Regions from separate parts of the Streptomyces clavifer genome, predicted to be linked through region 3. Evidence: riboswitches for the same ligand, from Rfam matches in the RefSeq annotation. Region 3 holds a riboswitch; each other region holds the start of a gene.
The links. Region 3 has a riboswitch for S-adenosylmethionine ahead of OG927_RS28425 (hypothetical protein). Riboswitches for the same ligand answer to the same signal wherever they lie in the genome.
Positions count from the first base shown of each region.

Region 1 (10,194 bases), 2.3 Mb from region 3:
TGGAGTTGACGATCAGGATGTACGGGTCGTCGAACGACGTCTCCATACGCTCCATGTCGGTGGCGAAGTACGCCGAGATGTAGCCCTTGTCGAAGCGCATACCCTCGGTGAGCTCGAGCTCCAGACCGAAGGTCTGGGACTCCTCGACGGTGATGACGCCTTCCTTGCCGACCTTGTCCATCGCCTCGGCGATCTTGGCGCCGATCTCGGTGTCGGCGGCGGAGATGGAGGCCGTCGAAGCGATCTGCTCCTTGGTCTCCACGTCCTTCGCCTGCTCCAGCAGAGCGGCGGAGACGGCCTCGACGGCCTTCTCGATGCCACGCTTGAGAGCCATCGGGTTGGCACCCGCGGCGACGTTGCGCAGGCCCTCGCGGACGAGCGCCTGAGCAAGAACGGTTGCGGTGGTCGTACCGTCGCCGGCGACGTCGTCCGTCTTCTTGGCGACCTCCTTGACCAGTTCCGCACCGATCTTCTCGTACGGGTCCTCGAGCTCGATCTCCTTGGCGATGGAAACACCATCGTTGGTGATCGTGGGCGCGCCCCACTTCTTCTCGAGGACGACGTTACGGCCCTTGGGGCCGAGGGTGACCTTGACGGCGTCGGCGAGCTGGTTCATCCCGCGCTCGAGACCGCGCCGTGCCTCCTCGTCGAACGCGATGATCTTGGCCATGTGAAGTGGTCCTCCCGGACAGGGGTGGATTTCTCCGGACCGAGAGGCGCCCGCGACGGACGGCCAGCGTGCTCTGTGGTTCCTTGCCCCACAGAGCCTGCGGGCCTCACCGGCCCGGTCCAAGTTCTGTCACTCTCACCTGGAGAGTGCTAACGCCAATAATTAGCACTCGACCCCTGCGAGTGCAAGCGTCCCCCTCCGTCGGTGGACAACCGGGAGGGGCGCACACACGCACGAAGGGCCCGTCCCCCTCTTCGGAGGTACGGGCCCTGCGTGTGTGAGTGGTGTCGTCGGCCGACCGCGCCGAGCTCAGCCGACGGCGAGCTTGACCATGTCCGCCTGCGGCCCCTTCTGGCCCTGCGAGATCTCGAATTCAACTCGCTGACCCTCTTCGAGGGTGCGGTATCCGTCCATCTGGATCGCGCTGTAGTGGACGAAGACATCCGCACCACCGTCGACCGCGATGAAGCCGTACCCCTTCTCCGCGTTGAACCACTTGACGGTGCCCTGAGCCATAGCCTTACTCCCCTATTACTGGCCCTTGCGCAGGTCCGCACTTCGCGGGCCCGGGTCAGAAGTCACCCTCCGACAGGAGAGGGTGGCGTGCGCCGGAACGCGTCGACCGCGGCCGAATGTATCCGCCCAACTGCCCTCTGCAACAGGTCAATCGGACGAGAATTCTGGGCATGGCCGAATGCCCGGATAGGGGGAACCGTGGATGTTCCGGGGCAAGTCGGGCCTGACAAAGGCCACTTATGCCTCAAGGGGTTCACGCACTTTGGCTGCTTCTTATCGCGACCGGGCGCATTCTCATATGCGGGCGGCGCGGGCAGCTGAGGGGGCTTCCCCAACTGTACCCCGCTCAATCCTGCAGAATTGCCCCCTCCGCTTCTCTCGCGGAGGGGGCAATGATGTTCACGCAATGGAGCCGATGGAGTCGACGGAGCCGGCGGGACCCCGGGCCCCTGCCTCGCACACGACGGCCGGACCCACGTCCGTCAGCGGCCCGGCGCGGGCCCGCCCGGCGGTCAGCCTCCGGCGACGGCCGGAATGATCGAGATGCCGGCGCCGTCCGGGGTGGCGGCCTCCAGGCCGCCCTCGAAGCGCACGTCGTCGTCGTTGACGTACACGTTCACGAAGCGGCGCAGCTTGCCCTGGTCGTCCAGGACGCGGGCCGCGATGCCCGGGTGGTCCTTCTCCAGCGACTCGATGACCTCCGAGAGGATCGCGCCCTCCGCCGGGACCTCGGCCTGACCGCCCGTGTAGGTGCGGAGAATGGTGGGGATACGGACCTTGACGCTCATGTGGGTGCCTTCCTTCGGTCTCGGGTGGTCAGTTGGCGGCGGCGAGGCCCGCGGCGCGGAACGCCTCCAGGCTGGGCCGGATCGTCGCCGCCACGCCGGTCGTCGGGGCGACGGCGTCCAGCGTCTTCAGCCCGTCACCGGTGTTCAGGACGACGGTGGTCAGCGTCGGGTCGAGCAGACCGGCCTCGATCAGCTTCTGCGTCACGCCGACCGTCACACCGCCCGCGGTCTCCGCGAAGATGCCCTCGGTGCGGGCCAGCAGCTTGATCGCGTCGACGACCTGCTCGTCGTTCACGTCCTCCACGGCACCGCCGGTGCGCCGGGCGATGTCCAGGACGTACGGGCCGTCGGCCGGGTTCCCGATGGCGAGGGACTTGGCGATCGTGTTCGGCTTCTGCGGCCGGACGACGTCGTGGCCGGCCTTGAAGGCGGCGGAGACCGGGGAGCAGCCCTCGGCCTGCGCGCCGAAGATCTTGTACGGCCTGTCCTCGACCAGGCCGAGCTTGATCAGCTCCTGGAGGCCCTTGTCGATCTTCGTGAGCTGCGATCCGGACGCGATCGGGATGACGAGCTGGTCGGGCAGCCGCCAGCCGAGCTGCTCGCAGATCTCGTACGCCAGGGTCTTGGAACCCTCGCCGTAGTACGGCCGCAGGTTGACGTTGACGAAGCCCCAGCCCTCGCCGAGCGGGTCTCCGATGAGCTCGGAGCAGAAGCGGTTGACGTCGTCGTAATTGCCCTCGATGCCGACCAGCTCACCGCCGTACACCGCGGCCATGACGACCTTGCCCTGCTCCAGGTCGTGCGGGATGAACACGCAGGAGCGGAAGCCGGCGCGGGCCGCGGCGGCACCCACCGCACCGGCGAGGTTGCCGGTGGAGGAGCAGGAGAGGGTGGTGAATCCGAAGGCGCGGGCGGCCTCGACGGCGATCGCGACGACGCGGTCCTTGAAGGAGTGCGTCGGGTTGCCGGAGTCGTCCTTGACGTACAGGCCGCCGGTGACGCCCAGCTCACGGGCGAGGTTGTCGGCCTTGACCAGCTTCGTGAAGCCGGGGTTGATGTTGGGCTTGTCCGCGACGTCCGAGGGGACCGGCAGCAGCGGCGCGTAGCGCCAGATGTTGTCCGGGCCTTCGGCGATGCGCTTCTTCAGCTCTTCGGGCGAGCCGCTCGGCAGGTCGTACGCCACCTCGAGCGGCCCGAAACAGGACGCACAGGCGAAAATGGGGCCGAGCTCGAAACGTTCGCTGCATTCGCGGCAGGAAAGCGCTACGGCGGGACCGAGGTCCACGGCGGAGGAATTGTTGTTTGTTGCAACTGTCTGCACGGCCATGATGGCGGAGGCCCTTTCTCCTCATCTTCCTCGCGACGTATTTCGCCACAAGACGGAATTGGCACCTTCCCCACCGTGACCTCGCGGTCGGCAGGAGGGTTGCCGGGACTTCAACGGGCCGTTCCCTCAGTCCCTCTGGATGAGCGCTGTGGCACCGGATCATGGATCCGGGCATTTATTCGCGGACCGACCCCGACATGCGAGGGCCATCCGCGTTGTTCAAGACTGTAACCGAAGCCCCGGGCGATGGAGATAGTCGTCCGCACCGCGAGATGGATCACATACAGGGAGTATCGACCGTGCTGGAAGAGGTGGAACGCTGGCTGAGCAGGCGTTCCTGGTCAGCCGCCGACCGCCCGCTCGACCGGCTCACGGCCGCCCGGGCGAGGGATCCGCACCGTGCGAGCGTGAGTGTCGTGCTGCCCGCGCTGAACGAGGAGGCGACGGTCGGCGCGATCGTCGCGGAGATCAGGCGCGAGCTCATGGAGAAGGTCCGGCTCGTCGACGAGCTGGTCGTGATCGACTCCGGTTCCACCGACGCCACCGCCGAGGTGGCCCGGCGGGCGGGCGCCCGCGTCGTGCACCGGGACGCAATCCTCCCCTCGCTGCCCGCCGTCCCGGGCAAGGGCGAGGTGCTGTGGCGGTCACTGCTGGTGACCGGCGGGGAGATCGTCTGCTTCATCGACGCGGACCTCAGGGACTTCTCCGCCGACTTCGTCTCCGGGATCGTCGGCCCGCTGCTGACCGACCCCGAGGTGGACTTCGTCAAGGCCATGTACGACCGGCCGCTGGGAGACACCGCGGGCCAGGGCGGCCGGGTCACCGAGCTGGTGGCGCGTCCGCTGCTCAACCTGCACTGGCCGCAGCTGGCCGGCTTCGTCCAGCCGCTCGGCGGCGAGTACGCGGTACGCCGCTCCCTGCTGGAACGGCTGCCCTTCCCGGTCGGTTACGGAGTGGAGCTGGGTCTGCTCGTCGACGCCCTGCACACGGTGGGCCTGGACGCACTGGCCCAGGTCGACGTCGGCGTACGCAAGCACCGCCACCAGGACGGGCAGGCGCTCGGCCGGATGGCCGCGGCGATCTACCGCACCGCGCAACTGCGGCTGTCCCGTGGGCATCTGGTGCGGCCCTCCCTCACCCAGTTCGAGCGGGGCGCGAACGGCTTCGTACCGCGCACCCACGCGGTGGACACGGAGGAACGGCCGCCGATGCGGGAGGTCGCGGAGTACGCGTCCCGCCGCGCGGCGTAGCAAGACGGCCGGCGTCACGTTTGGCGGGTCCCCGGACGGGCTAGGTTCGGTTACATGGTCTCCGAGCACGCTGCCCAGGTCCTCGTCGCTTCCAACCGCGGCCCGGTGTCGTACGCGCTGCGTGAGGACGGCTCGCTCGACTCGAAACGCGGCGGGGGCGGGCTCGTGTCCGGCCTCAGCGCCGTCGAGGACAAGCTGTGGGTGTGCGCGGCCCTGGGCGACGGCGACCGCGAGGCGGTCCGGCGCGGCGTCTCCGAGCCCGGCGTCCGGATGCTCGACATCGACGCCGGGGTCCACGCCGACGCGTACAACGGCATCGCGAACTCGGTGCTGTGGTTCGTGCACCACATGATCTACCAGACGCCGGTGGAGCCCGTCTTCGACGCGGAGTTCCGCCGGCAGTGGGCCTCCTTCGAGGCCTACAACCGGGCCTTCGCCGAGGCGCTCGCCGAGGAGGCCGGCGTCGGCGCGGCGGTCCTGGTGCAGGACTACCACCTCTCACTCGTCCCGGGCATCCTCCGCGAGCTCCGCCCCGACCTGCGGATCGGGCACTTCTCGCACACCCCGTGGGCGCCCGTCGACTACTTCCGGCTGCTGCCCGACGACATCGGCGAGCAGCTGCTGCGCGGCATCCTGGGCGCCGACCGGGCGGCCTTCCTGACCCGGCGCTGGGCGGACGCGTTCATCGGCTGCTGTACGGAGATCCTCGGCGGCACCGGCCGCACCCGGGTCGGGGTGCACGGGCTGGGCGCCGACGCGGACTTCCTGCGCCGCCGCTCGCGCGAGGCGGACGTGGACGAGCGGATGGAGACGCTGCGGGGGCAGGTGGGCGCCGGGCGGAAGACGATCGTGCGGGTGGACCGCACGGAGCTCTCCAAGAACATCGTGCGCGGCATGCACGCCTACCGGGCGCTGCTGGAGGAGCGCCCGGAGTGGCGCGAGCGGGTGGTGCACGTGGCGTTCGCCTATCCCTCCCGGCAGGACCTCGCGGTGTACCGCGACTACACGGCGGAGGTCCAACGGGTCGCCGACGGGATCAACGAGCAGTACGGCACGCCGGACTGGACCCCGGTCCTGCTCCACGTCGACGACGACTTCGCGCGCTCGCTTGCGGCGTACCGGCTGGCGGACGTGGCGCTGGTCAATCCGATCCGTGACGGCATGAACCTCGTCGCCAAGGAGGTCCCGGTCGTCTCCGACGACGGCTGCGCGCTGGTCCTCTCGCGGGAGGCCGGGGCGTACGAGGAGCTGGGCGAGGACGCGCTCGTCGTCAATCCCTACGACGTGTCGGCCACGGCGGCGGCCCTGCACGAGGCGCTGACCATGGACGTCGACGAGCGGGGCGCCCGTACGAAGCGCCTCGCCGCTGCGGCGACCGCGCTGCCGCCGCAGCGGTGGTTCCTGGACCAGCTGGACGCGCTACGGGCCTGAGGTGTCCCGTCCGGACCGGGCGGGGCCCGGTCCGGACGTGGTCCTAGGACGTGCCCAGCTGCTGGGCGAGGGCCTCCAGCAGGCCCACCACCTCTGCCGGTCCCGACACCAAAAGGTCGGCCCGCTCGGCGAGTTCGGGCACCTCGGTGCCGCTGCAGACCAGCAGACCGGCGGTGCCCGCGGTGCGGAGCTCCTCCACCGCGGCGTACGCGGCGAGGTCGCCGAGGTCGTCGCCCGCGTACAGGACGGCTTCGGCGCCGGTCGCGCGTACGTACTCCGTGAGCGCCACCCCCTTGTCCACACCGGGCGGGCGCAGTTCCAGGACGAGGCGGCCCGGTTCCACGATCAGGCCGTGCCGGGCGGCGAGGTCCCCGAGCGGGCCGCGCAGGGCGTCGAAGGCGGCCTGCGGTGCGGAGGCACGGCGGGTGTGCACGGCGACCGCCCTCCCCTTCTCCTCGATCCAGGTGCCGCTGCCCGCCCCGGACTGCTCCAGCACCGCGGGGAGCTCCGCCAGGGCGGCCTCGACGCCGGGGTGCGGGTCGGGGGCTTCGACGGTGCCGGTGACGGCGTCCCAGCGTTCGGCGCCGTAGTGCCCGAGGACGACGAGGTGATCCAGGCCCGGCACCCCTGCGAAGCCGCCGTAGCGGACCGCGAGGGCGGCCGGGCGGCCGGTGATCACGGCGACGGAGGCGACCCGGGGCGCGAGCGCGGAGAGTGCCGGGACGGCGCCCGGGTGGGCGCGGGACTGTTCCGGGTCGGGAACGATGTCGGCGAGCGTGCCGTCGAAGTCGAGCGCGACGACGGCCCGGCCGGGCCGGGCGAGGAGTGCGGCGAGGCCTTCGCGGCCCGCCTGGGTGGACGGGGTCGGCAGGGGGTGGTCCGGATTGCCCATGCCCCGAGCGTATCGGGAGGCACCTGCTGGGGTCCCGGACCCCGGGGCCCGGGTCGCACCCCGGGCGGGCGTGGGACGCCGGGGCGCCTCAGCGGCGGCCCCGCCTCGCGTCCCTGACCCGGCGCAGGCGGTTCACCGTCACCGGGTCCTCGGCCAGCGCGCGGCGGTCGTCGAGGAGGGCGTTGAGGAGCTGGTAGTAGCGGACCGGCGAGATGCCCAGCTGTTCGCGTATCGCCCGCTCCTTCGCGCCGGGGCCGGACCAGGAGCGCCGTTCCACGGCCAGGACCGCGCGTTCCTGGTCGGAGAGCGGGGCGGCGGGGTCGGCGGTCATACCGACCAACCTACTCCGCGCTCTCCGCCTGCCGCGCCAGCCCCGAGATCTCCGCGAGCACGCTCTCCGGGTTGCCGTTCGGCTCGACGGCGCCGCCGATCTTCTCCTTGATCGACTCGCTGGCCCGGGCCCAGGAGGTCTTGCCGAACGGGTACAGCGTGGAGTTCGGCAGCGCCGCCAGGAAGTCGTGCAGCGCCTCGTGCTTCCCGTCCGACTCCATCGCCAGGGAGGCGCTGCCGGTCACGGGGAGCAGGTCGTACTGGTCGGCGAAGGCCATCACGTTCTCGTCCGTGTACGCGAAGTCGAGGAACTTGCCGATCTCCTCGCGGTGGCCGTTCTGCTTGAAGCCCATCATCCAGTCGGCCACGCCCATCGAGCCCTTGGTCGGCCCGTCGCGCCCGGGCAGGGGCACCATGCCGACGTCGATGCCCTTCTTCTCGGCTTCCTGCATCAGCGTCGGGTGGCCGTTGAGCATGCCCACCTCGCCCTTGGCGAACGCGTCGAACGCCTTCTCCCGGTCGAGCTTGCCGGGGGCGACGGGCCCGGTGAGGCCCTTGCCGACGAGGTTGTTCTTCAGCCAGCGGAAGGTCTGGACGTTGGCCACGGAGTCGATGTCGTAGTTGCCGATGTCGTCCGTGTAGCCGCCGCCCCCGCTGAGCATCCACATCAGGGTCTCGGCCTGGGACTCCTCGGGTCCGAGCGGCAGGGCGAAGGGGTACGTCACCTCGCGTGCCTTGAGCGCGGCGGCGTCGCTCTGGATGTCGGCCCAGGTCTGCGGGGCGTCGATCCCCGCGTCGGAGAACAGTCCCTTGTTGTAGAAGAGGAGCCGGGTGCTGGCCACGAACGGCAGCCCGTAGAGGCTGCCGTCCACCTTGCCCGCGTCGCTGAGCGAGGGCAGGAAGTTGGACTCGGTGCGGATCGCGAGCGTCTCGTCGGCGGTGTAGAGCTTGCCTGCCTTGGCATAATCGGCGTAGGCCCCGATCTGCGCGATGTCGGGGGCCTCGCCGGCCTTCACCATGGCCGCGACGTCACGGTCGACGTCCTTCCAGGAGTGGACGGCGACGTCGACCTTGATGCCGGGGTTGGCCTTCTCGAACTTCCCGGCGAGGTCGCTCCAGTACTTCTCGGAGCTGCTGGCCGCGTCGGTCCCGTAGTCGGCCGCGACCAGCTTCAGGGTGACGTCCCCCGAACCGCTGTCGGTGCCACAGCCCGACAGCATCGCCGTCATACCGAGTGCGGCTATCGCCGCGGTCAGACCCACCAAGCGCCGCTGCACAGCCCAGCCATCCCTACATCGTTTCCTACCGGTCACCAGTCCTTCGGTGACCGGCGATCCTGCCTCACGACCGGAGCGGAGGTCTACACCACCGCCGTATCGATTCGGCAATCTAGCAGGGTCGTTTTGTATGCATGCTCAACAAACCTCGATAGTGGACTAGACCTTTTAGGGGTCGGCGGGCGAAACTGTCTTCCGTGAGACACGTCATCGCCCTCGATGTGGGCGGCACAGGAATGAAGGCCGCGCTGGTCGGGGCCGACGGCGCCCTGCTCCACGAGGCACGCCGGGCCACCGGCAGGGAGCGCGGTCCCGACGCCGTCGTGGAGACCATCCTCGGCTTCGCCGCGGAGCTCCAGGCGTACGGCAGGGGCCGGTTCGGCGAGGGCGCCGTCGCCGCCGGGGTCGCCGTGCCCGGGATCATCGACGCCGAGCGCGGGATCGCGGTCTACGCCGCCAACCTGGGCTGGCGCGACGTGCCGCTGCGCACGCTCATCGGCGAGCGGCTCGGCGGCATACCCGTCGCCCTCGGCCACGACGTCAGGGCCGGCGGCCTCGCCGAGGGGCGGATCGGCGCCGGCAAGGGAGCCGACCGCTTCCTGTTCGTGCCGCTGGGCACCGGGATCGCCGGCGCCATCGGCATCGCGGGCGGCATCGAGGCCGGAGCCCACGGCTACGCGGGCGAGATCGGACATGTCGTGGTCCGGCCGGACGGCCCGGACTGCGGATGCGGTCAGCGCGGCTGCCTGGAGACCCTCGCCTCCGCGTCCGCGGTGTCCCGGGCCTGGGCCGCCGCGTCCGGGGACCCGGGCGCCGACGCCGCGGACTGCGCGAAGGCCGTGGAGTCGGGCGACCCCGCGGCCCTGCGCGTCTGGGCGGACGCCGTCGACGCGCTCGCCGCCGGGCTGGTCACCGCGCTCACCCTGCTGGACCCCCGCACGCTCATCATCGGTGGCGGTCTGGCCGAGGCGGGGGAAACCTTGTTCACACCACTGCGTGCGGCCGTCGAGGAGCGGGTCACGTTCCAGAAGCTGCCCCACATCGTCCCGGCGGCCCTCGGGGACACCGCCGGATGCCTGGGCGCAGGGCTGCTCGCCTGGGATCTTCTCTCCACGGAGGTATCCGCCTGATGGCCGGACGCGCAGACAGCACGGTTCTCGCAGGTGCCCGGGTGGTGCTTCCCACCGGGACCGTCGAGAACGGCCGGGTGATCGTCGAAGGCACCCGGATCGCCGGCAGCACGCCGGAGGGCGCCCGGACCGTCGACCTCTCGGGCCACTGGGTGGTCCCCGGTTTCGTGGACATGCACAACCACGGCGGCGGTGGCGCCTCCTTCGCCACCGGCACGGCCGAGGACGTCCTCACCGGCGCCCGGGTGCACCGCGAGCACGGCACCACGACCGTCGTCGCCTCCACCGTCACCGGTGACATGGACTTCCTGGCCCGGCAGGCGGGGATGCTCTCCGAGCTGGTGGAGCAGGGCGAGATCGCGGGCGTCCACTTCGAGGGGCCCTTCATCGCCCCGTGCCGCAAGGGCGCCCACAGCGAGGGACTGCTCCGCCACCCCGACCCAGCCGAGGTCCGCAAGCTGCTCGACGCGGCACGCGGCACGGCGAAGATGGTCACCCTGGCCACCGAACTGCCGGGCGGCATCGAGTCCGTGCGGCTGCTCGCCGAGCACGGGGTCATCGCGGCCATCGGGCACACGGACGC
Region 1 is NZ_CP107793.1:4,201,853-4,212,046, reverse strand. Features, by position in the region: gene groL (chaperonin GroEL) at 1-670, opposite strand, end outside; gene OG927_RS18375 (cold-shock protein) at 980-1,186, opposite strand; gene OG927_RS18370 (MoaD/ThiS family protein) at 1,699-1,974, opposite strand; gene thrC (threonine synthase) at 2,003-3,301, opposite strand; SAM riboswitch class I at 3,320-3,447, opposite strand; gene OG927_RS18360 (glucosyl-3-phosphoglycerate synthase) at 3,601-4,551, shown strand; gene OG927_RS18355 (alpha,alpha-trehalose-phosphate synthase (UDP-forming)) at 4,606-5,982, shown strand; gene otsB (trehalose-phosphatase) at 6,026-6,874, opposite strand; gene OG927_RS18345 (DUF3263 domain-containing protein) at 6,963-7,205, opposite strand; gene OG927_RS18340 (extracellular solute-binding protein) at 7,216-8,433, opposite strand; gene OG927_RS18335 (ROK family protein) at 8,679-9,611, shown strand; gene nagA (N-acetylglucosamine-6-phosphate deacetylase) at 9,611-10,194, shown strand, end outside.
Region 1: it holds a riboswitch for S-adenosylmethionine, as region 3 does, so the genes downstream of both, thrC (threonine synthase) here and OG927_RS28425 (hypothetical protein) in region 3, are expected to answer to the same signal.

Region 2 (10,194 bases), 4.5 Mb from region 3:
TACGCCCGGTACGACCTGATGGTGACGGCCGTCGCGGTGGCGGCGCTGCTGGCCGGGGTGCGTCACCCGCGGGTGCTGGGGGCGCTGGCCGGCTTCGGCGCGCTGCTGAAGGTGTGGCCGGTGCTGCTGCTGGCGGGCACCGCGCGGGGGCGGGCGACCCGGCGTTCCTGGTCGGCCGCGGCGGTGACGGCCGGGCTGACGGCCCTGGTCGCGGTACTGGCCGCACCGGGCGCGTTCGCGTTCCTGACGTTCCAGCGGGACCGGGGCCTGGAGATCGAGTCGCTGGGGGCGATGGTCATCCATGTGGCGCGGCAGTACGGCTGGGAGGGCGGGGTGGAACTGCGGTACGGCTCGATGGAGTTCACCGGGGAGTACGTCCCGCTGGTGAGCACCCTGGCGCTGTGGCTGAGCGTGCTCGCCCTCGGCTGGCTGCTGGTGTGGCGGCTGCGGGCCCGGACTTTCGCGGTGCACACCCCGGCGGACGCGGCGTTCACCGCGGTGCTGCTGTTCACCACGACCAGCCGGGTCATCAGCCCCCAGTACATGGTGTGGCTGGTCGGTCTCGCGGCGGTGTGCCTGGTGTTCCGCGGCAGCCGGATGGCGCTGCCCGCGTGCCTGGTCCTGGTGGCCACCGGCGTCACCCTGCTGGAGTTCCCGCTGGGCTTCGCCCACGTGGTGGCCAGTGACGCGCGGGGCGTGGCGCTCCTGGCCGTGCGCAACGGGCTGCTGGTCGCCGCGACGCTGACGGCGGGGTGGCGGCTGTGGCGCGGGACCGTGCCCGGGGCGCGGGGCGGGGAGGCGGAGGCTGCGCGGGTCAGCCCAGCCGGTCGCGCAGATAGTCCCGCCAGCGCGCCGTGAAGTCCTGCGGCGTCGTGCCGAGCACGCTCTGCAGGGCGTGCTCCACCGCTCCGTCGCGCCCGGAACGGGCCCCGACGGCCTTGTAGAAGGCGATCAGCTCCTCCTCGCCCCAGTCCCGCACGATCAGCTCGCAGGCCAGCCAGCCGCTCTCGTACGCCCTCGCGAGCTTCGCCGCGTCCCCGCCGAAACCGAAGTCCTCGTCCGCCGGCAGCCGGGCCGGCAGGTCGTTGCGCCGTACGGACGCCGCCAGCTCGGGGGCGAGCTCCCGGGCCGTACGGCTCTCCCGGCGGTAGGCGGTCAGGTCGGCGAAGCCCTCGGAGAGCCAGACGGGTGTGGCCGCGGAGGTGTGGGACCGGGTCGCCACATGGGTGGTCTCGTGGGTGAGGACGACCCGCTGCCCGAACTCGCCGAGCATGCCGTACGCCTGCGGGTTGACGATCACCCGGTCCGCGGGCCGCCGGCCGCTGCCGCCGACCTCGCCCGTCGTGACGGCCGCTATGCCCCGGTAGCTCGCCGCGGGTGAGCCGAGGAGCCCCGCCATGGCCTCCACCGACGCGGGCACGAGCACCACGACCCGCCCGGCCCACGGCTCCGGCCAGGTACCGGAGACGGCCGGCACGGCCCGGTCCGCGGTGTCCGCGATGCGGCGCAGCTCCTCCGCCCGGCGGCCGACGCCCAGGACGAGGCTGTGCGTGCCCCGTACGACCTCGACGTCGCCCTGCTGCCAGAGCAGCCCCGGGGTGCCCTCGCCGGCCCGGTCCGCGGCGATGTACCAGGAGTCGTCGGCGCCGCGGCGCACCAGCTCCACGGTGCGGGAGGAGGACATGGGGGCGGTGTCGTACCCCTTGAAGCGGTAGCGCAGCTCGACCTCGGCGCTGACCCGCCCGGTGCCCGTGCCGGACACGCCGTTCACCTTGTACGCCCAGGACTCCAGGGGGACGTCGGCCAGATTGCGCAGCTCGGTGCGCTGGGCCGCCCGGAAGGCCCCGGCCCGCGGGTCCAGCGCCGCCAGGTAGGCGTCGGTGTCGTGCTCCATGACGGCGGCGGCACGCCGGTCCAGGGTGGCGGCGACCTCCCCGGCCGTGATGTCGTCCGCGGTGTCCCGGGGCGCGGCGCAGGCGGAGGCGAGCAGCAGCCCGGCGAGCACGGCGCCCGCCGTGCTCCGTCTGCGGGTACGCCCCCGCCTCGCGTCCTGCGTCCGATCGGCCATCCAGCCGATCGTACGGCCGGACGCGGGTGACCGAGGAGACGGCCGGCGCCCGGAGCCGCACGGCTGCGCGGGGGTGGCCGGACGGCCGTGTGCCGGCCGGGGGCCGCGCCGGTCGCGCGGGGGCGAACGGCGACGCCCCGCCGGAGACCTGTCGGTCTCCGGCGGGGCGGGTGCTCAGCGGGGGGTGGGTCGGTTCGCCCGTTCGGGCGTCAGAGCCGCACGCCCGTCTGGAAGGTGCCCATGTAGTCCATCGACTCGTAGCGGACCACGGTGCCCGGCTTCGGAGCGTGCAGGATCTGGTTGTTGCCCGCGTACAGGCCCACGTGCGACGTGTTGTTGAAGAACACCAGGTCGCCCGGCTTGAGGGCGCTGCGGCCGATGCGGGTGCCCTCGTTGATCTGGGTGTACGTGGTGCGGGTGATCTGCACGCCTGCCTGGGCGTAGGCCCACTGGGTCAGACCCGAGCAGTCGAACGAGTTGGGGCCGGTGCCGCCGGAGACGTACGGCTTGCCCTGCTGCGTGGAGGCCGCCTGGAGGGCAGCCGCACCGAGCGCCGACGCGGGGACCTCGTTGCCGAGCTCGACCCGCTCGCCCGCGGCGCGGCTGGCGCGCTGCTCGTCCGCGTCCATCTTGGCGCGTTCGGCGGCGGTGAGGGTGTTGAGCAGCTCACGGGCGTCGGCGAGCTTGCCCTGCTGCTTCTTCTTGTTCTCGTCCAGCGTCTTGCGGACGTCGGCGAGGTCGCCCATCTTCGCCTGGGCTTCCTTGCGCTGCTGCGCGAGGGCCCGCTGCTTCGCCTGGATCTTCTGCAGCGACTCGGCCTGCTTGGCCGTCAGCTGGTCGAGCGCGGAGGCCTGGTCGAGGAAGCTGTCCGGGTCCGAGGAGAGCAGCAGCTGGACCGACGGGTCCAGCCCGCCGGAGCGGTACTGCGCGGTGGCCAGCGAACCGAGCTCGCCGCGCAGGGTGTTGAGCTCGTCCTGGCCGCGGGCGACCTTGTCCTGGAGCGCGTCGACCTGCTTCTTGAGCTTGCCCTGCGCCTCCTCGGCGCCGTTGGCCCTCTCGGTGGCGGCCTCGGCCTCGTGGTAGAGCTTGTCGACCTTCGCCTTGACCTCGCTCTTGGTCGGCTTGGGGTCGGCGTGGGCGGCCTGGGAGGTCAGGGCCACTGCGGCTGCGGCGGTCGCGGTGAGCACGGTCACGCGGGTGCGGCTCGGCTGCTTGGGACGACGGTGGGACGCCACGAAGGCGAGCTCCTTCTTCCTCGAGCCGCCTACCGGGCTGCGGGGGGATATGCATGAATCCCCGGCTCCGTGCACGTCACGGACTCGGCGGTTCCTTCACTGTCGCCCCGGGTGGGCGATCAACCGTGCGAAGGTTCGAGGCCTGACCCTAGTGACCATCCTGTGATCAGTTCAAATCCTCACAAGAAAAATCTCGTCACACCAGGCACTTCTTTACTTTCATCACACTGGGTGTAGCGACTAGTTGACGGTACGTTCCATGAATTCCGACATGCCACCCATGCCGCACATCAGGCACTAGACGCGTGAAAGCCGCTTCAGGAGCAAGGCGGACGCGACCGGCCTGGCTCCCGCCTTCGCGACCCCGTCCGCCACTTCACGGTCGGTGGAGACCACCACGACGGGTCTGCCCGCCGGTTCGGCACGGGCCAGTTGCCTGATCAGCTCGTCGGCGGTCACACCGGCCCTGCTGAACAGCACGCGCACTCCCCGCGGCGGCGCGAGCAGCACCGGGGCGGCCAGTTCGGCGCCGTCGAAGACGCAGGTCATCTCGGCGCCGGTCTGGGCGGCGAGGACCGACAGCCCGCCGAGGAGCCGCAACCGCTGCTTCTCCAGCGGCATCTGCGGATAACCGGTCTTCGTGACGTTGTAGCCGTCGACGATGAGATGCGCCTGCGGCAGGGCGAGCAGCTGGTCGAGCAGCGCCGGATCGGTCTCCGAAAGGGCTCTGGCCGCAATGTCCTTCGGTGACATCCGGCCGGGCTCCACCGCGTCGACACTGTCCGCCGGGCGGATCGACGAGGGCGGCAGGGCCAGTTCACGACGGAGCCCCTGCGCTGCGTCGAGGACGGTGTCCAGGAGCAGCCGCAGCCGCATGTCCTCGACCGAGCGCCCCTCCCTGGCCGCCCTGCGGCCCGCCTCGACGGCGGTCTCCGCCTCGGCCAGGCGCGCCTTGAGCCGCCGGGACTCGCTCTCGGCCGCCGAGACCTGGGCGGCGGCCTCCGCGCGCACCACGTCCGTCTCGGCACCGCTCCTGCGCAGGGCCGCCTCGCCGCGCTTCACCTCGCTGAGGGCGCTGCGCAGCTTGCGCTGCAGGGACTCGGCCTCCTTGCGGGACGCGTCCAGCTCGGCACGGAGCCGTTCGGTCTCGGCCCTGATCTGGCCGCGCGCGGCGGCCAGTTCCTCGCGGAGCCGCTCCAGCTCGTGCCGGGTCTCCTCGTCGGCCCGCTCGGCGTCGGCCCGCTGGACCTCCTCGCCCGCGGCGGCCACCAGCTTGACCCAGCCGGCCGGACGCAGCACGTAGGCGGCGGCGGCGACATCGACGGGGTCGGCCGCGGCGGGAGGCGCACCGGACTCCAGCGCGCCGGCCAGCTCCGGCTGGGTCTGACCGATCCGCTCACCGATGCGCCTGCGGAAAACCGGGTCGCTCTCCAGCGCGGCAGCCATCGCGTTGCCCGCGAACTTGGCCCGCCGGCTCGGGGTGAACCTGGCGTACTGTCTCAGCTGCGCGGGGAGTTCACCGACGGTCAGTCCGCCGAAGGCGTCCGAGACGAGCGCCACGACCTTGCGGCGCACGCCCTCGGGCAGCGGACGGTCGAGCGACTCCGCGGCACCGCCGGCCACGTCGGCCGGTCCGGTGCCGCCTGTCGGCTGCTCCACCATCCATCACCCCAATGTGTCTGTCCGCGCGGCCCCGTCAGGAGTCGGCACCCGGCCTGTCGACCAGCTCGATCTGGTCCACCGCGTTGCACCAACGACAACGGACCGACTCGATGGTCTCACTGACCACCTCGCGCTCTTCGACACTCGACTCCCCGGCCAGGTCGAGATGGACGTACTCCACGACCTTGGACGAGCGCGTCACATCGAACCGGGTGAGATTGCCGCAGAGCGTGCAGCGCCAGCGGGTCCCGTCCGTCGGCAGGGGAACCGTCGTCATCGTTGCGTCCTCTTTCGTCGTTCGTCGAGTCTCGTGGTGCCCAGGTCTTCGATCTCGCGGTGCGCCGTCGAACTGCGGATGTCCTGCGGTAACCCTACGGCCTCGTGCATACCCATGAACACGGCGAGGCGATTCGTCCCGTTCCCTTCGGGTACGTCATGCTCTGCAGGTGATCGATTGGCGGGGAGTCGACTGGCGGGCGCGGGCCAGGGAACTGGGAGCGGCGACCGCACCGGGCGGCGCACCGGTCACCTACGGGCTCATCGCGCTGTGCTGCGTCGTCTTCCTGCTCAGCCCGCTCTCCGGTCTCGCCCCCGTCCGCGGCTCCGCCGACGCCCTGCTCGCCGCGCAGGCCGGGTACTTCGAGCGGTGGGGCGTGATCCCCGGTGAACTCCTGGACGGCTCCGCCCATGCGGCGCTCACGCCGCTGACCGCGCTCTTCGTGCACGGCAGCTGGCTGCACCTGCTCGGCAACATGCTCTTCCTGTACGTGTTCGGCGCGATGGCCGAGGAGCGCATGGGCCATGCCGAGTTCGCGTTCTTCTACGTCTGCTGCGGCTACTTCGCCCTGGTGGTCTACGCGGTCGCGCACTCCGAGTCCGACCAGACCCTGGTGGGCGCGTCGGGGGCGATCTCCGCGGTGCTCGGCGCGTTCCTCCGCCTCTTCCCCCGCACCCGGGTCACCAGCCTCTTCCCCTTCCTCTTCTTCCTGCCGCTGCGCTTCCCCGCCTGGATCGTGCTCGTGTTCTGGTTCGTCCTGCAGTGGCTCGCGGCCCGGGGCGCGGGCAGCGGGCCGGGCGTGGCCTACCTCGCCCATGTGGCGGGCTTCGCCACCGGGTTCCTCTACGCCCGGGTGCGCTTCCGGGGTGGGGTTAGGGTGAAGGCTCCAGCCACGGCCACCGAGGGAGAAAGCAAGCCGTGATCACCGCGATCGTGCTCATCAAAACCAGCGTGGACCGGATTCCCGAGATCGCCGAGGCCATCGCCGCGCTGGACAGCGTCAGCGAGGTCTTCTCGGTCACCGGCACGTACGACCTGATCGCCATGGTCCGGGTGGCCAAGCACGACGATCTGGCCGACGTCATCCCCGGCCGGATCAGCAAGATCCCGGGCGTCGAGGGCACCGACACCCACGTCGCCTTCCGTACGTACTCGCAGCACGACCTCGAGGCGGCCTTCGCCATCGGTCTCGACGCGTAGCACGGCGTACGGCTTCGGCCGGGGACGGGGAGCGCTGCTCCAGTCCCCGGCCGAAGCCGTACGCGGGCCCGTCAGACCTGTGCCGCACCCCGGTCCGGGACGCAGCGCCCGTCCTCCGTGCGGTAGGACCACCGCGCACCGGTGCGCACCAGTTCCCGGACCGCGCCGAGGAACCGCTCGATGTGCTCGTCCGGCGTACCGGCCCCGAAGCTCACCCGGATGGCGTTGAGCGACCGCTCCCCCGGCTCCGCCTCCGGCGCGCCGCACTCGCCCGGCTCCTGCGGCTCGCTGCCCAGCAGCGTCCGGACGAGGGGGTGGGCGCAGAACAGTCCGTCGCGCACCCCGATGCCGTACTCCGCGGAGAGCGCCGCGGCGAAGTGCGAGCTGTTCCAGCCCTCGACGACGAACGAGATGACGCCGACCCGCGGGGCGTCGTCGCCGAACAGGGAGAGCACCCGCACCTCGGGCACCCCCGCCAGCCCTTCGCGGACCCGGGTGACGAGCTGCTGCTCGCGCGCGACCAGCCGGTCGAACCCGGCCTCGGTCAGGGCCCTGCAGGCGGCGGCGATGGAGTAGACGCCGATGACGTTGGGCGATCCCGCCTCGTGCCGGGCGGGCGTGGTGTGCCACTCCACGTCCACGCCGCCGTCGGCGCGCCGGGCGACCTTGCGGGAGGCACCGCCCCCGGCGAGGTACGGCTCCGCGTCCCGCAGCCAGTCGGCCCGGCCCGCGAGGACGCCCGAGCCGAACGGCGCGTACAGCTTGTGGCCGGAGAAGGCGACCCAGTCGACGTCCAGATCCGCGATGTCCACCGGGTGGTGGGGCGCCAGCTGCGCCGCGTCGAGCACGATCCGCGCACCATGGGCGTGGGCCGCGGAGGTCAGCTCCTTGACCGGCCACAGCTCACCGGTCACGTTGGAAGCGCCGGTCACGCAGACGAGCGCCGGCCCGTGGGGGTCGCGGCCGGCCAGCGCACGCTCCAGCGTGGCGACGGCCTCCGCCGGGGTGCGCGGGGCGTCGAGGTACGTCACCCGGGCGTCGCGCCAGGGCAGCAGCGAGGCGTGGTGCTCGGTCTCGAACACGAAGACCTGGCAGTCGGCGGGCAGCGCGGACGCCAGCAGGTTGAGGGAGTCCGTCGTCGAACGGGTGAAGACCACCTGGTCCTCGGGCCGGCAGCCGAGGAAGTCCGCGACCGTCGTGCGGCTGCTCTCGAAGAGGTCGGTGGAGAGCTGCGAGAGGTACCCTGCGCCGCGGTGCACGCTGCCGTAGTACGGGGCGTAGGCGGCCACGTCGTCCCACACCCGCTGGAGGGCCGGGGCGCTCGCCGCGTAGTCGAGGGCGGCATAGGTGACATCGCCGCCGGTCACCAGCGGAACGGTGACATCTGCTCCCAGAACAGGCAGCGGGGCACAAATGGACTGGTCGAGGGCAGCGGTGGAGACAGACATGGCGAACTCCCGTAACAGGCAGGCGAAATCCTCGCGCCGGCGGTACGCGGCAGCACGGGGAAAGGAGAAGAAGGGTGTGCGGAGAAGGGCGAAGAGCCCTATCGCATTCGCTTGCTCACAAGAGGCTCCCTAGGGACCAGGACCCCGGGGGTTGGCATGCACAGATGCCGAGGGGCCCGCGCTTGCCGCAAGCCTCGCTGCCTGCGGCCTGGTCTTCACCCGGGGCACCCCGCCACGGACGGAGGGTTGCCGGACAGCGGGCCGGGGCCGTAGTCGCTGTCACTCATGACCTGCGCAGCATCTTGCCACACCTGCCCGTACGCGCAAGAGCGCAGTCCGCGATCCGGACTGCGCTCTGCTTCGCTTCGCACGCCTCGGGGTCCTTCTGCCCGGATCCGAACGGATCGCGGCACCGGCCCGGCCCCGGCGAAGGGCCTACGCGTTGCTGGCGGCCACCCATCGCTCCAGTGCGCGCTTGGCCGCACCCGAGTCGACCGACTCCGCGGCCCGCGCGATCCCGGCGGCGATCCGCTCGTTCAGCGTGCCCTCGCCCGGGTCGAGGGCGACCAGCGCGGCCGCCGAGTTGAGCAGGACCGCGTCGCGCACCGGACCGGTCTCCCCGTCCAGCAGCCGGCGGGCGACATCCGCGTTGTACGAGGCGTCGGCGCCGCGCAGCGCCTCGACCGGCACCAGCTCCAGGCCGACGTCGCGCGGGTCGAACGACTCCTCGCGCACGCCGCCGTCCCGGACGATCCAGACCCGGGAGGTCGCGGTGGTGGTCAGCTCGTCGAGACCGTCGTCGCCGCGGAAGACGAGTGCCGAGTTCCCCCGGTCGGCGAGCACGCCCGCGACGATGGGCGCCATCCTCAGGTCGGCGACCCCGACGGCCTGGGAACGCACCCGGGCCGGGTTGGTGAGCGGACCGAGGATGTTGAAGGTGGTCTGCGTGCCGAGCTCCTTGCGGGCCCTGGCCGCGTGCCGCAGGGCCGGGTGGAACTTCACGGCGAAGCAGAAGGTGATGCCGGCCTCCTCCGCGACCTCGACCACGCGCTCCGGCGCCAGTTCGAGGCTGACGCCGAGCTTCTCCAGGACGTCGGAGGCACCGCTCGCCGAGGAGGACGCGCGGTTTCCGTGTTTGACGACCTTGGCGCCGGTCCCCGCGATCACGATCGCCGACATGGTGGAGATGTTGACCGTCTTGGCCAGGTCGCCGCCGGTACCCACGATGTCGACGGTGCGGCCAGGCACGTGGATGGTCCGGGCGTGCGCGTACATGGCGTTCACGAGGCCCGTGACCTCGTCGACCGTCTCCCCCTTGGCCCGCAGCGCGACCGCGAACCCCGCGATCTGCACGTCGGTCGCCTCGCCGCTCATGATGCGGTCCATGGCCCACGCGGTGTCCTCGGCGGTCAGGTTCTCGCCGCGCAGGAGCGGGGTCAGCACGCCGGGCCAGGAACGGGCCGCCACGCCTTCGCCGCCGTCCTGGGTCGCCACGTTCATGGTCCGCTCCTGGGGTCCACAGCCGGTAAGGGAACGGTCCCCACCCTATCCAGCCCCGGGGGACAGCGAAGAGCCCCGTCCATCGAATGGACGGGGCTCCTGCTGTGGCGGTCAGCTGAGGTGATCAGTGGTGGCCGTGGCCGCTGGTGATCTCCTTGTACTCCTCGGCGGTGGGCTTGGCGATCTGGTTGTCCTCGCCGTAGTAGCCGCGGCTGAGCCTGGCCCGCAGCTTCTGCACTGCGGAGGGCTTGCGCTCGACACCGTTCTCGTCGACCGTCGGGCCGATCTCGAACGGCTTGTACTGCTCGTGCGCCGTGAGCGTGTGGAGCTGCCCCTGGCTGAGCGGCTCGTGGATCTCGACGAACTCACCGTGCGGCAGGCGCTTGATGGTGCCGGACTCGCGCCCGTGCAGCACCTTCTCCTTGTCGCGGCGCTGGAGGCCGAGGCAGATCCGCCGGGTCACGATGAACGCCACGACCGGGCCGACGAAGAAGGCGATCCGTACGAACCAGCTGATCGCGTTGAGCGAGAGGTGGAAGTGGGTCGCCCAGATGTCGTTGCCGCCGCCGATCAGCATGACGAAGTAGATCGTCACCCAGGCGACACCCAGTCCGGTGCGGGTCGGAGCGTTGCGCGGGCGGTCCAGGATGTGGTGCTCGCGCTTGTCCCCGGTGATCCACGACTCGATGAACGGGTACAGCGCGAGAGCCGCGAGCACGACACCGAAGAGAACCAGCGGGATGAGCACGCCCAGGGCCAGCGTGTGACCCCAGAGGTTGATCTCCCAGCCCGGCATGACACGGA
Region 2 is NZ_CP107793.1:2,017,588-2,027,781, forward strand. Features, by position in the region: gene OG927_RS08625 (glycosyltransferase 87 family protein) at 1-858, shown strand, start outside; gene OG927_RS08630 (hypothetical protein) at 815-2,068, opposite strand; gene OG927_RS08635 (C40 family peptidase) at 2,278-3,303, opposite strand; gene OG927_RS08640 (NYN domain-containing protein) at 3,601-4,962, opposite strand; gene OG927_RS08645 (hypothetical protein) at 5,000-5,242, opposite strand; gene OG927_RS08650 (rhomboid family intramembrane serine protease) at 5,412-6,164, shown strand; gene OG927_RS08655 (Lrp/AsnC family transcriptional regulator) at 6,161-6,442, shown strand; gene OG927_RS08660 (aminotransferase class V-fold PLP-dependent enzyme) at 6,514-7,890, opposite strand; SAM riboswitch class IV at 8,064-8,181, opposite strand; gene trpD (anthranilate phosphoribosyltransferase) at 8,326-9,390, opposite strand; gene qcrB (cytochrome bc1 complex cytochrome b subunit) at 9,515-10,194, opposite strand, start outside.
Region 2: it holds a riboswitch for S-adenosylmethionine, as region 3 does, so the genes downstream of both, OG927_RS08660 (aminotransferase class V-fold PLP-dependent enzyme) here and OG927_RS28425 (hypothetical protein) in region 3, are expected to answer to the same signal.

Region 3 (10,194 bases):
CGCGCCGCCACGTCGCGTCGGCGCGGTAGGCGTCGTCGTCGGTGCGCGCGCCGATCCACACCTCCCCGCCCTGCTGCCGCAGGAAGTGCCCAGGGAAGTTGACCGACTCCAGCGACACGGCGGAGGGGTCCGCGAGCCCGGGGACGACCTTCCACCGCATGTCTGCGTGCGGTGTGACATCGGCATCGACGCGGCCGCGGCTCCAGGCGTGCCGGACGAACCGGTTCGGGGCGTCGGCCGCTTCGAGGCTGAACACGTTGGAGCGGATCGAGACGTTGTCGAAGCGTGCGAGGGGCCTGCTCGGGGCCGCCGGTCCGGTGTCCGACGACAGCCGGGTGACGTGTACGCCGTTGGCGCCTGAGGCGAAGGCGGTGTCCGTCGTGCTGATCCTCGGCCTGGTCATGTCATCGACGTAGACCTTGACCGACGATCCGGTCGCCTCGATCCGCACCCGGTGCTTCGTGCCGACGGCCGCCTTCAGCCGGGCCGTTGCCAGCGGTGTCCGCTCGTCGCCGGTCGCCTTGCCGAGGACCAGACCGTTCGGGCCGAGGTCGGCGTAGTAGCCGTGGAACCCCTCGGTGCCGGTGCCCGGTTGCGTGACGCGGAAGGCGAGGCCCGCCTCACTGCGGGCGTGGCGCAGGGTCACGTCGGCTTCGTAGACCAGATCCGAGAAGTTCGTGTCCTGGAGGGCGAGGCCGGCGGAGGACGACGCGGCGGAGTAGGCACTGCCCTTCGGGGTCCAGTCGGCATCGCCGTACGTGCGCCATCCGACGGCGTTGCCGTCGTCGAAGTTGTCGTTGACCTTCATCGTGACCGGCCGGATCGTGCCGTCACTGTTGAAGTCGATCCGGTCGTAGGCGAGGGCCCGGTGGTTGCCGTCGGTCTCGCTCAGCGGGCGGCGGTGGTAGACGATGTACCAGATGTCGGTGCCTGGCACGTTGACGACCGAGTTGTGTCCGGAGCCACGGGCGACGGCCGGGTCCTGGGCCAGCACCCTGTCGATCTTCTTGAACGGGCCGGTGGGGGAGTCCGACATCGCGTAGGACACCGAGTAGTCCGGGCCGGTCCAGCCGCCCTCGGACCACATCATGTAGTACGTGCCGTCGCGCTTGAACATGTAGGAGCCCTCGACGTAGTTCTCCGGAGTGATCTCCTTGTAGGTCGATCCGTCGGAGAAGGTGCCGAGGCTGGTCATGTCCGGGTTGAGCTTGACGACGTTCGCGTGGCCCCAACCGCCGTAGTACATGTATGCCTGGCCGTCGTCGTCGATGAAGACGTCCTGGTCGATCGGCTGGGCGCCGTTGTGGAACCGGGAGACGAGCGGGCCGCCGATGGCATCCTTGTACGGCCCTTCGGGGCGGTCGGCGACGGCGACGCCGATACCACCGAGCTCGGAGTCGCTCTGGATGTCGTTGGCGGCGAAGTAGAGGTAGTACTTGCCGTCGCGGAACACCGGGGCGGGCGCCCAGAGCGCGTACTCGGCCCAGGAGACGTCGGCGATGTCCAGCACCTTGGGGTGCTTGGTCCAGTTCACCATGTCCGTCGAGGAGAACGCGTCCATGAAGGTCTGCTCGCTGTACCTGCGGGACGTCGTCGGGTAGATCCAGAAGCGGTCGCCGTAGACCGCGACATCCGGATCGGCGTACCACCCCTCGACGATCGGATTACCCGCCTCGGCCGTGCTGGCGTCCGGTGCGCCGGCCGTCCGGGCGGCCGGCGGCGGGTCGTCGGCTCCGGCGGGCGAGGGTGCGAATCCGGCCAGCAGGGCGGCCGCGGTCAGGATGACGGAGAGTCTGCGGATATTGCGCAGCATGAGGACTGGGGGCTCCTTCTCGTGTGCGACAACGTTGTCCGGCGGGACGAGGCGCTCGGCAAGCGGCTGGGCAGAATGCCGGCGGGGCGGTGAGCGGCGGGCTGTGTCGCGGGTGGAGCGGGCGACGGCCCGGTGACTGTGGCGCGCGTGCGTTCGGCGTGGCCCGGGGTGCGTGCGCTCGTCGCGGACGACCGCAGCCCTGTGGGGCGGGCCGGTCGGAGGGCTGGGTGCCAGTCAGGAGGGCGGGGTCTTGTACTACGTTGGAAATTTTGGTGCGTGCAGCATGACAACACGGGTACGGCACCCTGTCCACCCCGCTACCACTCCAGCGCGGACTCCCGGTAGGGGTGGGACCCACCGGTTTCGGACACCCCGCACCGAGGCGGTGGGCGTCGTCGTCCGCGTGAGCGCCGCTCCCGGCTCCCCGCCCGCCGCTCCCGGGGCCGGGTGATCGTCGCGAGGAGTCCGCTCGCCATACAACGGGGCATACGGCGGAGGCCAAGGGGCCCACCGGAGCGGGCACGGCATACCGGAGCGGGCACGGCATGCCGCAGCGGGCGCGGCGTGCCGGAGGGACGACCGGCCCGCGCCCTCCGCCGGTGGGACCGCGGTGTCCGGTCCGACAGGACGTCAGCCGTACGTGAGCCGGACGTCAGCGGCGCCCGGGACAGTGGGACAGTCCGGCCACCGGGGCGACGCCGTGAGCACACGTGCCGCCCCTCTTCGCACACCGCAGGAGTGACCCATGAGACGACGTACCTTCCTGGGAGGGGCGGCCCTGGCCGCGGCATCCGCCGCACTGCTGCCGCTCCCCAGCGCCACCGCCGCCACCACGACCACGGTCACTTCCCTCGACGCCCTGCAGAAAGCCATCGACAAGGCCCTGCCGGGTGACCGGATCGTCGTCGCCGACGGCACCTACACCGTGCCGGCGGGGAAGGCCGTCACCGTCTCGGGCCGGAACGGCACGAGTGCCGCCCCCATCACGATCGTCTCCCAGTCGCGTGGCGGCGCGGTCCTGAAGGGTGAGCGGAGCTTCGTCCTCGGCAACTCCAGCTACGTCACCCTCAGCGGCTTCACCCTGCGCCAGAGCGTCACCCTGGAGGTCCCGGCCACGTGTACCGGGATCCGGCTCACCCGGAACACCCTGGAGTTCGCCGACGACACCGACCTCGACTGGGTCGTGGTGCGGGGCGACGACACCAAGGTGGACCGGAACCGCTTCCGGTCCAAGACGACGGCCGGCTGCTACCTCGTGGCCGACGGGCCCGGGAGCACGGCCATGGCCCAGCGGCTGCAGGTCCTGCGCAACCACTTCTCCGACCACAGCTACAGCGGCGGCAACGGCGGAGAGCCCATCCGCCTCGGCGTCAGCAGCCGGGCCCTCAGCAGCGCCCACGGCGTCGTCGAGTACAACCTGTTCGAACGGTGCGACGGAGATCCCGAGGCCATCTCGGTGAAGTCCTCCGACAACACCGTCCGGTACAACACCATCCGCGACAGCGTCGGCGGCATCGTGCTGCGCCACGGCAACCGCACCACCGTGGAGGGGAACCACCTCCTCGGCGGTGTCAACGGCCTGCGGCTGTACGGCAACGACCACTTGGTCGCCAACAACTACCTGTACGCCCTGACCGGCCGCGCCCTGGTCATCGGCAGCGGCAGCACCCGCGACCACCACGCGGGCGAGACGGCGGACGAGCGCCGCGGGAACGACGCCTGCGACCGTACGCTGATCGTGCACAACACACTGCTGAACAACAGGACCACCCTCTCCGGGGACAGCGGCACGGACCGCCCCCACCTCCCGCAGGACGTGTCGGTGGCGGACAACCTCCTCGTCGCCCAGTCCGGCGGCCTCGTCCAGGCCGGCCTGGGCGCCGGAGTCACGTGGCGGAGCAATCTCCTCTGGGGAGCGGCACTGCCGGGGGACATCCCCTCGTCCGGCTACACCCGGGCCGACCCGCTCCTGCGCCTGGAATCCGACGGGGTCCACCGGCTGTCTCCGGGCAGCCCGGCGATCGGCGCGGCGTCCTCCGGGCTCGGATCGGTCACCCAGGACCTCGACGGTCACGCACGGGGCGCCGCACGCGACACCGGCGCGGACCAGTACAGCGTCCAGGCACCGCTGCGTCGGCCGCTCACCGCGGCGGACGTGGGGCCGAACGCTGCCTGAGCCCCACACTTCGACCCCGCCCGGCAGTCGTTCGGGCGGGGGAGTCGTCGCTCGACGTGGCGGGGTCAGCCCGTGGCGCGGATGGCGGCGATGTCGAACTGGAGGCGGAGCCTCTCGCTCACCATGGCCCCGCCCTCGGCCAGCCTGGCGTTGTACGTCAGGCCCCAGTCGGAACGGTTGATGGTGGTGGTCCCGTCGAAGCCGACCCGTTCGTATCCGAACGGGTCGGTGACGTGGCCGATGTAGGTGAGGTCCAGGACCACGGGGCGGGTCGTTCCCCTGATGCTGAGGTCGCCGGTCATGCGGTAGACCTCCTTGCTCGCCAGCTGCACAGCGGTGCTGGTGAAGGTGATCCGCGGGTGCCTGCCGGCGTCCAGGAAGTCGCGGCCGACCAGATGGGCGTCACGCTGCTCCACACCGGTGTCGACACTCGCCGTGGCCAGCGCGATCTCGGCCCTGGAACGGGACGGGTCCCGGCCGTCGAAGAACAGGCGGCTCTCGTACTCCGCGAAGGAGCCGCGCACCGTCGTCACCATGGCGTGCCGCACCGAGAATCCGATCCTGCTGTGCGCGGGGTCGATCATCCACTCTCCGGTGAGGGCAACCAGGGCCGGATCCGGCGCCACCACGCCGGTGGGGGCCGCCGCGTCGGCCGGTGCCGCTGGGCGGCGGAGCGTGGAACTACGGCTGAAGAGGTTCATGATCATTCAGTTATCCAGGGGTGAGCAGCACCCGCAAGGCCGGATCGGGAAACCCGACCATTCCTTGGCAGACCTTCACACGGTGGAGTTCCCTGTCCGCGGCGTCCATTCACCCCCGGCCGGTAGGTGGGGTGGTGGCCCGCCTTCACGCGCGCACTCCCTCGTGGAGCTGGCCGAACGCCACGTGGCCGCCCGCCCTGATCCGTGCCCCCGCCGCGTTATCGATCTTCCTACCCGTCACACCTCGCCCTCTCTGTGCCTCCGGCGCGGAGGCGGGGTTCCCGTGAGCCACACCACACCGATGTGATCGTAAACAGGCGGGAAATGGGCGTGAGAGACGCCCAATGCTTCACCCAACCTCCTTATAGTGGTCGCGCGTTGATCGTATGGCCGCAACGCGCGAAGCCGTCTCCCCAGGAGTCCGTACGATGACGAGCCCTTCCTTATCCGCCGTGCCCGCGTCCGGCGGCTGCCCCGCGCACGCCGCCACCGCCCCCGTGCAGCTCGGCGGACCGGATTTCACCACCGACCCGCAGGCCCTGTACCGGACGATGCGCCACGCGTACGGGTCCGTGGTTCCGGTCGAGCTCGCCGGAGGGTTTCCGGCCTGGCTGGTCGTCGGCTACCGGGAGGTCCACCAGGTCACCAGCGACGGCGAGCTCTTCCCGCGGGACGTCGGGCTGTGGAACCAGTGGGAGCACGTACCCGAGGACTGGCCGCTCCTGCCCATGGTGGGGCGGCCCATGCCGTCCATCTACTTCACCGCGGGCGCCGAGCACCGGCGGCACTCCGAGATGGTGGTGCCCGCGCTGGAGGGCGTGGACCCGTTCGAGATCCGAGGGCACTGCGAGCAGCTCGCCGACCGGCTCGTCGACGACATCTGCGGCCGGGGTTCGGCCGATCTCGTCGCCGACTTCGCCGAGCCGCTGCCCGTGCTCGTCCTCGCCCGCCTCGTCGGGTTCCCCGACGCGGAGGGCGCGGACATCGCCCGGGTCCTGAAGGACCTGGCCGACGGGGGCCCCGGGGCCCAGGAGGCGTACGGGCGGTTCGGTGCGCACATGCGGCGGCTCGTCGCGGTCAAGCGGGCCGAGCCCGGCGACGACGTCACCTCGCGGATGCTCGCCGACCCCGAACCCTTCACGGACGAGGAGTACGCGCTCGACCTGATGGCCATCACGGCGGCGGGCCACCTCACCACCGCCGACTGGATCAGCAACTCCCTGCGCCTCATGCTCACCGAGGACCAGTTCGCCGAATCGCTCGCCGGCGGCCGGCGCAGCATCGGCGACGCGATGAACGAGGTCCTCTGGGAGGAGAGCCCCACCCAGATCCTCGCCGGCCGGTGGGCGGTCCGCGACACGCAGCTCGGCGGGCGGACCATCAAGGCCGGGGACATGCTCCTGCTGGGTCTGGGCGCGGCCAACACCGACCCCCTGATACGCCAGGAGCTGGGGCCCGGCACCGCGTCGCACGGCAGCAACGGGGCGCACCTGGCGTTCAGCCACGGCGAGTACCGCTGCCCCTTCCCCGCACAGGAGATCGCCGAGACCATCGCCCGTACCGGAATCGAGGTCATCCTCGACCGGCTGCCCGATCTCCGGCTCGCCGTCCCGGCCCAGGACCTCGTGCGGCGGCCGTCCGCCTTCCTGCGCGGGATGAACGCGCTTCCCGTCCGGTTCGCTCCCGTACGTACGACAGGAGACCTGTTGTGAACTGCCCGCACGCGACCGTGGTCGTCGACCCCCTCGTCCGGGACCTCGACGGTGAGACCGAGAAGCTGAGCGGGGGTGGCGCGCCACTGGCCCGCATCGAGCTCCTCGGGGTGCCCGCCTGGACCGTCACCCGGCACGCGGAGGCACGCCAACTGCTCGTCGACACGCGGCTGGTGAAGGACCTGAACGCGTGGGGGCTCTGGCGGAGCGGCGAGGTCACGCACGCCTGGCCGCTGATCGGCATGATCGACGCAGGCCGCTCCATGTTCACCGTGGACGGCGAGGAGCACCGCCGGCTGCGGACGAAGACCTCCCAGGCACTCACCCCGCGCCGGCTGGAGGCGATCCGCCCGGCCATCGAGAAGTTCACCGAGGAACTGCTGGACGCGCTCGCCGAACAGGGGAAGGACGGCGTCGTCGACCTCAAGGCGGTGTTCGCCCAGCCGTTGCCGATGCGGGTCGTCGGCCTCCTGATGGGGGTGGACGAGGCGCAGCACCCGATGCTGACGAAGCGCTACAAGGCGTTCTTCTCCATGCTCACCCCGCAGGAGGAGCGCATGGCGCTGCTCGCGGAGCTGGACGTGTTCTACGCGGAGCTCGTGCGGGAGAAGAAGGCGCGGACCACCGACGACCTCACCAGTGCGCTGATCCTCGCCGAGGAGGGCGGCGAGCCGCTGACCGAGGAGGAGGTCGTCGGCAACCTCAAGGCCATGGTGGCGGCCGGGCACGAGACCACGATCGGGCTCATCCTCAACGCCGTACGCGCGCTGCTCGCCCACCCCGACCAGCTGAGGAAGGTACTGGACGGGGAGATCCCGTGGGACACGGTGATCGAGGAGACGCTGCGCTGGGACACACCCACCACCCATCTGCTGATGCGGTTCGCCACGGAGGACATCCAGGTCGGTGACCAGGTGATAGCCGAAGGGGAGGGGGTGGTGATCTCCTACCGGGCCATCGGACGCGATGCCGTGCAGCACGGGGACGACGCCGACGCCTTCGACATCACCCGCCCGACGCCGATCCGGCACATGACGTTCGGTCACGGGCCGCACATCTGCCCGGGCGCCGCGCTGTCCCGCGTGGAGGCGGGCATCGCGCTGCCGGCGCTGTTCGGACGCTTCCCGCAGCTGAGGCTCGCCGTTCCGGACGAGGAGATCCGCAAGCTGCCGGTGATGACACAGAACGACATGGAGGCGTTTCCCGTGCTGTTGCACGGCTGAGGGGCGCCTGCCGGGACGCCGCCGGAGCACCGCTCGGGACACGCCCCTGCCCCGCCCCGGGGAGGGGTCGCGACGAGCCGGGGCGTACCTCCTGACGGCCTCTCGGCTCCTGTTACGCTTTTCGTGGGTCATGAGTTCCAGTGGCAAGCCCCGGCTCGCTGGACGGCACCCCGCTTCCGCTGCGGGTGCTCCGGGTGACGACCCGCTCCGCGCGGCACCGCGCGGGGAACAGCGGACACCGGGGGCGGGCCCCGGGGTCCAAGACCCCGGAAGGCGGCGACCGCCCATGCTCCCCCACCTCATTCACCAGGACGGCTGCACGCAGTACGCCGCCGGGCACCACGTGCACTGGATCCACGCCAAGAAGTGCGTGCAGGAGCCGGGCCGGGCCGTCGAGTTGCTGCTCACCTCCAGCGATGTGCGTGACGACGGCTGGTTCGCGCTGCGCGCCGCCTTCGAGCACGCGGGCGACCTGCCCGAGGTGTGGATGCACGCCCCCGCCGATCTGCGGGAGCTGCTCGCCGGGCACCGGGGCCGGGTCTTCTGGCTCCCGCGCTGGCACGCGCTGCGGTTCGTCGGCCTCGACGGCGGGGCGACCGGGCTGGTGAACGTCGGCACCGAGGGCGGGGCGCTGTGCGTGACCGAGCGGCCCGGCCCGGAGCGGACGAACCGCGGGAACTTCACCTACGGGCTCTGACGGGGCCCCGGCAGGGCCGCTGCGTCGGGCCCCACTCGCCGTCGGCCCCGCGGCGTGCCGGCGGGGCCGGAAGGACGTCCCGTGCGGCGGTGCGTCGGTGCGGCGGTCACGGCACGAGGGTCGCGATGATGGTCTGCGACCGGCGTGGGCCACTCGTTTCGCGACACTGCGCGGGCAACCCGCCGACGAGGCGTGCCTCGTCCGTGATCCGGCGATGAACGGAACCGGTCGGCCGGTCGATCGATGAGTTCCGGTCCCTGCGGAGGTCACAGCCTGCGGGACCGCCGACCGACCGGCGCGCTCGTAGGCGGAGGAGACACATGGCAAAGCTCATCTACTCGATGATCACCTCGCTCGACGGCTATGCCGAGGCGGCCGAGGGCGACCTCGGCAGGGGGGCCGAGGACCAGGAGGTGCACACCTTCGTCAACGACCTCTTCCGGCCCGTCGGCACGTACCTCTACGGCCGACGGATGTACGAGACGATGGTCTACTGGGAGACCGCGCACACCGAGCCCGACCTGCCGCCGCACATCCTGCAGTACGCCCGCGACTGGCGGGCCGCGGAGAAGATCGTGTACTCCACGACGCTCGAGTCGGTGTCCAGCGCGAAGACCACGATCGAGCGGACCTTCGACCCGGACGCGGTGCGCAGGCTCAAGGCCGAGGCGGATCACGACCTCACCGTCGACGGCCCGAACCTCGCGGCCCAGGCGATCGCGGCCGGTCTGGTGGACGAGTACCACCTGTTCATCACCACGAGCGTGGTCGGCGGCGGCAAGCGGTTCTTCCCCGAGGGGGTGCGCCTCGATCTCGAGCTGGTCGAGGAGCGCGTGTTCGACAGCGGACTGATCTACGCGCGCTACCGGACCCGCTGAGCCGCAGCGGTTGCTCCCACCTGCCGGTGGCCCAGCCGGGGCAGGTGGGACCCGAGCGGCTCGAGGGCGGGCTCCTCCTGCCGCGAGTGTCAGGCCGACCAAGCACCGTGCTCGTGCTGTTCGTGATCTCGCACGGGGTGCGCGCGTTCGCCGAATCCGTGCGCGATCCGTTGACGCGCAACGTGTTCGATTCTACGGTCCCGTCCGAAGTGCCGAGCATTATTCGATATGTCGAACCTGCGAATGGCGTGGGCATGGCAACCAGTGAGCGGTCGGCGGCGACTGTCCAGTGCCACCGACGCGCCCCCCGCGCCCCACGACCGAAGGAGGTCTCCTCATGAGCCGCAGCCTGAGAAGGACCCTCGCCGTTCTCCCCGCCGCGCTGCTGATGGCCCTCGTGCCGGGCAGTGCTTCCGCCTACCCCAACCCCGGTGTCGTCAACGGCGACATCGTCGTCCACGACCCGTCCATGATCCGGAGCCCGTCCGGCCGGTACCTGCTCTACTCCACAGGAGAAGGCCTCCAGCTCCGCACCTCCACCGACCGCACCGCCTTCGGCCGGTCGGGCAACGCCTTCACGACGAAGCCGAGCTGGTGGAAGAACTACTCCTCGGCTTCGGACCCCTGGGCCCCCGACATCTCCTACCGCGGCGGCACGTACCTGATGTACTACGCCGTCTCGTCCTTCGGCTCCAACACCTCGGCCATCGGACTCGCCGGCTCCACCACCGGTCTGGCGGGCAGTTGGAGCGACTACGGCATCGTGTACACCTCGAACGCGTCGAGCGACTACAACGCCATCGACCCCAACCTCTTCGTGGACGACGACGGCAAGTGGTGGCTCTCCTTCGGCTCCTGGTGGACCGGGATCAAGATGATCCGCGTCGACCCCTCGACGGGCAAGCAGTACGCGGGGGACACCGCACGCCGCTCCCTCGCCTCCCGCCCCACCGGGACCAAGGCGGTCGAGGCGCCGTCGATAGTGAAGCGCAAC
Region 3 is NZ_CP107793.1:6,530,285-6,540,478, forward strand. Features, by position in the region: gene OG927_RS28400 (family 43 glycosylhydrolase) at 1-1,813, opposite strand, end outside; gene OG927_RS28405 (polysaccharide lyase 6 family protein) at 2,559-3,989, shown strand; gene OG927_RS28410 (YceI family protein) at 4,055-4,690, opposite strand; gene OG927_RS28415 (cytochrome P450) at 5,119-6,402, shown strand; gene OG927_RS28420 (cytochrome P450 family protein) at 6,399-7,625, shown strand; SAM riboswitch class IV at 7,752-7,863, shown strand; gene OG927_RS28425 (hypothetical protein) at 7,912-8,322, shown strand; gene OG927_RS28430 (dihydrofolate reductase family protein) at 8,643-9,200, shown strand; gene OG927_RS28435 (arabinan endo-1,5-alpha-L-arabinosidase) at 9,538-10,194, shown strand, end outside.